Regions from separate parts of the Vreelandella sp. GE22 genome, predicted to be linked through region 3. Evidence: predicted binding sites of a transcription regulator. Region 3 holds the regulator's gene; each other region holds the start of a gene.

Region 1 (2,188 bases), 230 kb from region 3:
TGGCGTATCAGGCTCATGACCTTATCGGCACGCTCGGGATAGTGGGTGGTAAGCCACTCTTCGAACAGCGGTGCGACCTCACGGGGCAAGCGCAACAGCATCCAGCTTGCCGTGCGCGCGCCAGAGCGGCTCGCGGCCTCGACCAGCCGCTCGATCTCGTGATCGGTAAGCCCGGGAATCACCGGCGAGACCAGCACACCCACCGGGATACCCGCCGTATTCAGCTCGCGGATCACCTTCAGCCGCGCCTGGGGCGAGGCTGCGCGTGGCTCCAGCGTGCGCTTCAAATTCGCATCCAGGCTGGTCAGGCTGACCAGCACGCGTACCAGGCGATGCTCGGCCATTTTCGCCAGCAGCTCGGTATCGCGCAGTATGAGGGTGCCCTTGGTCACCAGCGTGACCGGATGGCGGCATTGGTATAAAAGCTCTAAAAGGCGCCGGGTGGTTTGGTGTTTCGCCTCGATGGGCTGGTAGCAATCGGTATTGCCCGACAGGTTGATAGGGCGGCAAGTATAGCCCGGGTGGCTGAGCTCCTCTTTCAAACGCTCGACCATGCCCGTGCGGGCGATCAGTTTCGTCTCGAAATCGAGCCCCGGCGACATATCCCAATAGGCGTGAGAAGGGCGGGCAAAGCAGTAGATACAGCCATGCTCGCAGCCGCGGTACGGGTTCAGGGAACGATCGAAGGAGAGATCCGGCGAGCTGTTCCAGGCAAGCGCGCTTTTACTCGGTTCCTCGCGTATTTCGGTGGCAAGCGAGGTGGGGGCCTCCTCCTGCCACCAGCCATCGGACTCGTATTCGCTTTTCGAGGGCGCGAAGCGGTTGTGCGGGTCGAAGGTGGCGCCTCGGCCTTTAAAAGGCGCCTTGCCTTGCGGCGTGAGAGGTTGCGCCATTGCGACATCCTTATAGTGTATATAAATACAGTATATGACGAGGCCTCTACAGCGCAAGTGTCACCTTTAAGCGCGTAATTTTATAAAAGTAGGGGCTACTAATATTTACCAAACTGTCATTAGTGGCTTTTAGGTTAATTAGCGGGATTACAGCCAGTCGGGAAAGTTATAGGCAAACGTTCAAACGCGGTGCGCTTACCGTCGCCATGGTGGTATATCGCCGGGGCGTTTTAGTATGTTTTAGAACACATCCAAGAACCGTATCATGGGATTTTTTTTAAGGAGCATTCGATGCACGCTTTATCCGTTCTCCTGATACGTGTTCTTGCCATCTATCTGGTGGTTTCTCCGCTCTACACTTTAGCTTTCTCGCTTGAAAACATCTTTACGGCAGAGTTGGAGTCCCCGTGGCTCCCCGTGATGGTGACAAGCCTGGTGGTCCCTCTTTTGATCGGTGCGGTACTCTGGCTGAAGGCGCCGACCATTGCGCAAAAAATACACCAAAGCGATACCCAGGCAGATGCATCCGTTGACGAAGCAGGGCTTGTTCGCGCGGGCAGCTTCTTGATCGGCGTCTATCTGTTCGTTCAGCAAGTCGGCAATGTAATATCGCGCTGGGAGTGGGGCGGAGGCGTCACCTACGCCTCTTTGGCCGTTTTAATACTTAGCCTGACCCTGATGTTGGGCTCGAGCTTCTTGCAAAAGCTCTTTTACCGCTTCAAACACTTCTAGCGCTAAGCGAACTTGACATGCGAGGGCGGCGCTATTTCGGTAACATACCGTGTAACGTCTTTTCCGTGAAGGCGAAGGGCTCGCTGTATTGGATGTAACTGCCGTATCAAGTCAGGTCACCGCCGTATGAGCCCGCGGCGTCAAGTCACCGCTATCTGTTGAAGAGGTTTAAGATGAGAACACCGCACGACGTGCTGAATGAGTGGATGCAAGCGATCAACGACGCCGATGTAGAAGCGCTGCTCGCCCTCTACGATGACAACGCCGTACTGATCCCGACCTTTTCGAACCGCATCGCCAATAACAGCGAAAAACACCGCGACTATTTCGAGCGCCTCGGCGCGCGCCCGGGTTTGAGCATCACTCTGCACGAGAAAACCCTGATCATTCAGGAAATGTCCGAGACGCTCTGCTCGCTGACCGGCCTGTACAACTGGCGCTTCGAGGTCGAAGGCGAGCTCTTGAACTTCGAGGCACGCTTTAGCTACGTGGTCGATCTTTCAAAAGAAGCCCCCATTCTTCATCACCACTCCTCGCAAATTCCGCGCATGTTGTAAGGCGGA
Region 2 (2,188 bases), 1.6 Mb from region 3:
TCAGGCTGAGCTGTTGGCGGTGCTGATCGGTGAGGTCCAGCATCATCACGCCCGCTTTCTTGTAGCCGTACTTGGGCCGGTAGATTCGGCTTAAGCCCGCGCTCGCGGCGGCGAGGATCTCGCGGGTGTCCTGGGTGGGGCGTTCCAGCTCGACCACCACGCTGGGCGAGTACTGGGGCTGGTCCTGCCGGAATCTATCCGTTTTGAGGAATACCAGCACGGCGCGGGCGAGGCTTTTTTGTGAACGCAGCTTTTCGGCACCGCGCTGGGCGTGGTGGCGGATCGCGCCGGAGAGGTCGCCGAGGTTACCGGTGGAGCGCCCAAACGAGCGGCTGGTCATGATGCGCTGCTTGGGTTCGGCTAGGTCGTTCATTTCCAGGCAGCTGACCCCGCGCAGCTCGAGCACCGTGCGTTCCATGTTCACGCTGAATTTGCGGCGCAGGTGTTTGGCGTCGGCTTCGCGCAGATCCCAGGCGGTTTTGATCCCCATGACTTGCAGGCGCTCGGTGAGGCGACGGCCCACGCCCCATACGTCGCCCACGTCGATCTGTTCCAGCAGGTGGCGGGCCTCGTCGGTGTCCGCGTGCATGATGCACACGCCGGGGTAGCCGGGGTGCTTCTTGGCGATGCGGTTGGCCAGCTTGGCCAAAGTGTGGGTGGCGGCCACGCCAACGCATACGGGAATCCCGGTATAGCGGCCTACTTTCCAGCGCACGCTGCGCGCGTGCTCGAGCAGGGCGTCCGGCTCGAAGCCGTCCATGCGCACGAACATTTCGTCGATGCTGTAAGGCTCGACCCCGGCGGTTTCCTGCTCGAGGATGCTTTGCACCCGGTGGGACATATCGCCGTAGAGCTCGTAGTTGGACGAGTGAAGGATGATTTCGCCGCGCTCGACCAGGTGGCGCACCTGGTGGGCGGGGGTGCCCATCTCGATGCCCAAGGCTTTCAGCTCGTTCGAACGGGCGATGATGCAGCCGTCGTTATTGGACATGATGCCCACCGGCTTGCGCTTGAGCTTGGGGTTGAATACGCGCTCGCAGCTGACGTAGAAGTTATTGCAGTCGACCAGACCAATCATTATTTGCCCTCCCTATTGTACAATACTGTTGTTTTATACAGTATTAGACCCTGGGAACGCGAGAGGCAAATGCCAATGCCTGTCATTAACATGGGATAACAAAGGGCAGTAGCATGCGAGTGAATTACCTGGGGCCGGCCGTGGTGGGCGTGGAGCACCCGGCCGTAGCGGAAATGGACCGGCGCAAATTTTCAGCAAGCTGCTTTCTGGTCGAGGTGGGCGAGGATGCTGCTGACAATGGCCCCTGGATGGAGGGCGATGTGCTGGTGGTGGATGAGGCGCGCTCGTATGGCCACGCCGATTTAGTGGTCGCGGAAGTGGGCGGCGAGTATCGGTTATTCAAGACGCATCGGGTGGGCGAGCGCTGCCGGTTGTTGCCCGCTACCGGGGGCGAGGGGTGTTTTATCAATGCCGAGCAGTTTCGGGGGGTGGTGGTGAGGCAGGCGCGGTGTTGGGCGGTGTAGGTAATGTCCTACGATTTCTGGCGTTGATCGCTTACGGCAAAGTGGGCTTTGGTTTGCCAGGCTGTGAGTGTCGCCTTGAAGCACGCGGTTTACCGCCGGAAGATTGCGGCATTACCTTGACCAGGGAGGGCTGAGCCAAACGGACCTGGCTTATCTGTAGGGATTTGGATATTAAAACCCCGGCTACTGGATGGCCGGGGTTATTTTTTTGAAAGAGCTAAGTCGACATGGAGCCAGCATCCACTCACTGCGTCTCCATCCTAATACTGCACGTATAGCCACGGTCGTTGAGATCGTGGCGCACCTCATCAATGATCCAGGGCGTGGCGTCGATCTGTTCCTTAAACCCTACGGTGGTGACCGGGGTTTCGGGGTAGATGTCGGCGCGGCCTTCGGCGAGATCCAGCGTTAGCTCGGCGTGTTTGCGCTGCAGGCGCGTGAGCTCGGCGCTGGCTTCTTCCAGGGCTTCGCCTTCACTGGCGTAGGTGTGGCGTAGGCGCTTGGCGTTGTCGCTGTTTCCCACCAGCACTTCCTTGCGTTCCGCTTCGTCGAGATCCGACCAGTAGGCGATGACGCCGGTGAACTCTTCCCGATCCGCGATCAAATACCGGTGGGTATCGCCGACGCCGCGCTTGAGGGTGAGCAT
Region 3 (2,188 bases):
GTAAGGCGGGGGCGGCTAACAATCATGGCGATGCCAGCCAGGCCCGCTTGCGCTACACTAGCGCCCTTGCACAGCGCTACGACCCCCTTCATGGCGGACAAGGCCTGGCATTTTTAAAATCGTGTTTATATTGAGTGTATTTATGTCGCATTACTACCGTTTAGTGGTTTCCTGCCCGGACCAAGTGGGCATTGTGGCGCGTGTCTCCAGTTTCATCGCCCAGCACGGCGGCTCCATCACCGAGGCAAGCCAGCATTCGGATCTGCAAACGGGTCGGTTTTTCATGCGTTACGAGATCCTTGCCGATTCCATCGGTATGACTGCCGAGGCGCTCGAAGAGGCGTTCTCGCCGATCGCCAGCGCCTTCGACATGCAGTGGGCGCTGGTGGATACGCAAAAGCGGCGCAACGTGGTGATCATGGTCTCAAAAGAGTCCCACTGCCTGGTCGACTTGCTTTACCGCTGGCAGGCGGGTGAGCTCGACTGCAACATCGTGGGGATCATCTCCAATCACCCGGATATGCGCGCGCTGAGTGAGTGGTACCAGATTCCCTACTTTCACATTGCGGTCGACCCAGGCGACAAGCAGGCCTCGTTCGATGCGGTACAGGCGCAAATCGAGGCGCTCAAAGCGGACTGCATCGTGCTGGCGCGCTACATGCAGATTCTGCCGCCGGCGCTTTGTAGCCGCTACGCAGGCCAGGTCATCAACATCCATCACAGCTTTTTGCCCTCGTTTGCCGGTGCCAAGCCTTACCACCAGGCTTACGCGCGGGGCGTTAAGCTGATCGGTGCGACCTGCCACTACGTGACCGAGGAGCTGGATGCCGGCCCGATCATCGAGCAGGACATTCATCGGGTTAGCCACTGCCATACCCCGACGGATCTGGTGCGTTTTGGCCGCGACGTGGAAAAATCGGTGCTGGCGAGGGGAATCCGCTGGCACCTGGAAGACCGGGTGCTGATCGACGGCAACAAGACCGTCGTCTTTAACTAAAAAAAGCGGGGGGCACTGATGAGTGCCCCCCGCTTTTTATACGACGTTCATACAGGCGAGTGGCTTAGCCGAGCGCTTGGCCACTGCCGCCGCGAATCACGCCTACGCCCACGCCTTCGATATCGAGCTGCTGAGTGCGCAGGTCGATTTCGATCGGGTCGAAGTCGCTGTTTTCAGCCAGCAGCGTTACCTGATGGCCGTCGCGCTTGAAGCGCTTGACGGTGACTTCGTCTTCAAGGCGTGCCACCACGATCTGCCCGTCGCGTACCCGCTCGGTGCGGTGCACGGCGAGCAGGTCGCCTTCCAGAATGCCGATATCTTTCATCGAAAGCCCGCGCACGCGCAGCAGGTAGTCCGCCTTGGGCGTGAAGTAGTCCGCCGGAAGCGGGCAGTAGCGGTCGATGTGCTCGGCGGCCAGAATCGGGTTGCCCGCAGCGACTTCGCCAATGATGGGCAAGCCGTTTGCCGGCGTTTCGCCGTTTTCGTTGGCAGCCGGCGCCGGCTCACTGGTTTCGGTGCCTTCCTGGTTGGGTAGGCGAATACCCCGGGAAGTGTGGCGAATGATACGAATCGCGCCTTTGCGCTCGAGGGCGCGAAGGTGTTCTTCCGCCGCGTTGGGTGAGCGAAAGCCCAGCGCTTTGGCGATCTCGGCCCGGGTAGGCGGGTAGCCGAGCTCATTCATGGTTTTAACGATAAAGTCAAAAACGTGCTGTTGACGTACTGTAAGAGGACGGGACATGTCTGACTCCAGCGTAAAAGGGTAACTAAAAAGGTGACTCGATATATATGTGTTTAAGTATACAGTATGTTCCTCTGTCCAGTATATGACTCAAGCCACGGATTATAAAGCCGTTCGGGCATTGAGGAGGGGAGTTCACCTTTTCTTGCGATTGAGACTGGCGCGTTAATGGCCTACTATTTTGCGATGTTTTAAACACTCGTTTTTCTGGAGGGCGCCATGGCGCAATCTGATACGGTCACGCGTATCCTGGATACTGCGGAGGTGCTGTTCGCTGAACGCGGCTTTGCCGAGACCTCGCTTCGTAATATCACCAGCAAGGCACGGGTGAATCTGGCCGCCGTGAACTACCACTTCGGTTCCAAGAAAGCGCTGATCCAGGCCGTATTCGCGCGCTATCTCGATCCTTTCAGCCAGCGCTTTCACGAAGCGCTGGACGCACTCCACGAGCG
Region 4 (2,188 bases), 1.3 Mb from region 3:
TTGCCAGCACTTAGATCAGGCTATCTTCGCCGTCGGCATCGACATCCGCCGGCGCCGCGACCTCTTCCTTTTCCTCTTTTTTAGGGTCGGGCTTGGCAAGAAGCTGCTCGCGAATCTGGCTTTCGATCTCTTCCATGATCTCCGGGTGCTCTTCCAGGTACTGGGAAGCGTTGGCTTTACCCTGGCCGATTTTGCTGCCCTTGTAGCTGTACCAGGCACCGGCTTTATCCACCAGATTACACTGCACGCCCAGGTCGATCACCTCGCCGGCGTGGTAGATCCCCTTGCCGTAAAGAATCTGGAACTCGGCCTGGCGGAAAGGCGGCGCGACCTTGTTTTTCACGACCTTGACGCGGGTTTCGTTACCGGTGACTTCGTCGCCGGACTTCACCGAGCCGGTACGGCGGATATCCAAACGCACACTGGAGTAGAACTTCAGCGCGTTACCGCCGGTGGTGGTTTCGGGGCTACCGAACATCACGCCGATCTTCATGCGGATCTGGTTGATGAATACCACCAGGCAGTTGGCGTTTTTGATGTTGCCGGTGATCTTACGCAGCGCCTGGGACATCAAGCGGGCTTGAAGGCCCACGTGGGTGTCGCCCATTTCACCTTCGATCTCGGCGCGCGGCGTGAGGGCGGCCACGGAGTCGATGATGATGACGTCGACGCCGCCGGAGCGTACCAGCATGTCGGTGATCTCGAGGGCCTGCTCACCGGTATCCGGCTGGGAGACCAGCAGGTCGTCCAGGTTGATACCCAGCTTTTCCGCGTAGCTTGGGTCGAGGGCGTGCTCGGCGTCCACAAACGCACACACCTTGCCCTGCTTCTGCGCCTGCGCAATGACCGACAGCGTCAGCGTCGTTTTACCCGAGGACTCCGGCCCGAAGATTTCCACCACGCGACCAAACGGAAGCCCGCCGATGCCGAGGGCAATATCGAGGCCGAGCGAGCCGGTCGATACCGATGGCATGACCACCCGCGGCGCATCGCCCAAACGCATGACGGTGCCCTTGCCGAACTGACGATCGATCTGGCCGAGCGCGGCGTTCAGTGCTTTTGTGCGGTTTTCATCTTGAGCCATTTAAAGCGTCCTCGTAACAACCTGTATAATTAGCCAGTATTATGCCAAATAATAGCGCTAAAACCTATCCCTGATACGCTATTTATTTACGCCAAACCAGGCCATGTTGGGTACTTCCAGCGCCTTTCGATTACCGCTTCGTTAGTCGGATAGGCGCAAAATCAGGGCCACCAGCGCCTCGCGTACCGCCTGCTCGCGCACCGCCTGACGGCTACCGGGAAAGATGAAGCGCTGGGCGTGTTGGCGGGCTTCATCGCCCACGCTAAGCCAGACGAGCCCGACGGGCTTATCGACGCTGCCTCCCCCCGGGCCTGCCACGCCGCTCACCGCCACGCCAAGGCTTGCACCGCTTTCCCGGCACGCCCCCTTGACCATTTCATTGACCACCGCCTCGCTCACCGCGCCGTGGGCGTCAAAGGTCTCTTCTGCGACGCCCAGCAGGCGGGTCTTGGCGGCGTTGGAGTAGGTGACCACGCCGGTTTCAAAGTAGCCCGAGCTACCTGGCGCGGCGGTAATCGCCGTGGCAATCCCACCGCCGGTGCAGGACTCCGCGGTGGTCAGCGTAACGTTTCGAGCAAGGCAAAGCCTGCCCAGGCGCTTCGAAAGAAGCGCCAGATCGAGATTTTTCAAACCAGACGCGTCAGCGGCCATGCAGACTCCTTCATGTAAGCGCTTCGTTCAGCGTAGAATACTGCGTTTCACTTGCCCATAGAACATGGCGCAATACGTTTGCGCCACGCTCAATCAGGACGCCCATGTCACAGGCCAGCCCCGCGCACACGCCAATGATGGCGCAATACCTCAAAATCAAACGCGAACACCCCGAGGTCCTGCTTTTTTACCGGATGGGGGATTTCTACGAGCTCTTCTTCGACGACGCCAAGCGCGCCGCCACGCTTTTGGATATCACCCTGACCGCCCGCGGCCAAAGCGGCGGCAAGCCGATTCCCATGGCCGGTGTACCCTACCACAGCGCCGAAGGGTATTTGGCCCGACTGGTCAGCGCCGGCGAATCAGTCGCGATCTGCGAGCAGATCGGCGACCCGGCCACCAGCAAGGGCCCGGTGGAGCGCCAGGTGGTGCGTATCGTCACCCCCGGCACGC

Evidence for each region. The regulator LexA, encoded in region 3, represses DNA repair genes until DNA is damaged. The targets are predictions, from matches to a motif close to TACTGTNTANNTANACAGTA.
Region 1: ACWHRL_RS06245 (PA0069 family radical SAM protein) is a predicted target of LexA. The motif match lies at 907-926, and genes of this name have one in related genera.
Region 2: ACWHRL_RS14635 (Y-family DNA polymerase) is a predicted target of LexA. The motif match lies at 1,102-1,121, and genes of this name have one in related genera.
Region 4: recA (recombinase RecA) is a predicted target of LexA. The motif match lies at 1,104-1,123, and genes of this name have one in related genera.

What each region holds. Positions count from the first base shown of each region.
Region 1 covers NZ_OZ309110.1:1,322,479-1,324,666, forward strand. Annotated here, with positions in the region: gene ACWHRL_RS06245 (PA0069 family radical SAM protein) at 1-893, opposite strand, end outside; gene ACWHRL_RS06250 (hypothetical protein) at 1,185-1,625, shown strand; gene ACWHRL_RS06255 (nuclear transport factor 2 family protein) at 1,799-2,182, shown strand.
Region 2 covers NZ_OZ309110.1:3,127,910-3,130,097, reverse strand. Annotated here, with positions in the region: gene ACWHRL_RS14635 (Y-family DNA polymerase) at 1-1,078, opposite strand, end outside; gene ACWHRL_RS14630 (hypothetical protein) at 1,192-1,542, shown strand; gene ACWHRL_RS14625 (contractile injection system protein, VgrG/Pvc8 family) at 1,787-2,188, opposite strand, start outside.
Region 3 covers NZ_OZ309110.1:1,555,983-1,558,170, forward strand. Annotated here, with positions in the region: gene purU (formyltetrahydrofolate deformylase) at 143-997, shown strand; gene lexA (transcriptional repressor LexA) at 1,062-1,736, opposite strand; gene ACWHRL_RS07400 (TetR/AcrR family transcriptional regulator) at 1,956-2,188, shown strand, end outside.
Region 4 covers NZ_OZ309110.1:2,890,550-2,892,737, forward strand. Annotated here, with positions in the region: gene recA (recombinase RecA) at 11-1,084, opposite strand; gene ACWHRL_RS13505 (CinA family protein) at 1,226-1,735, opposite strand; gene mutS (DNA mismatch repair protein MutS) at 1,840-2,188, shown strand, end outside.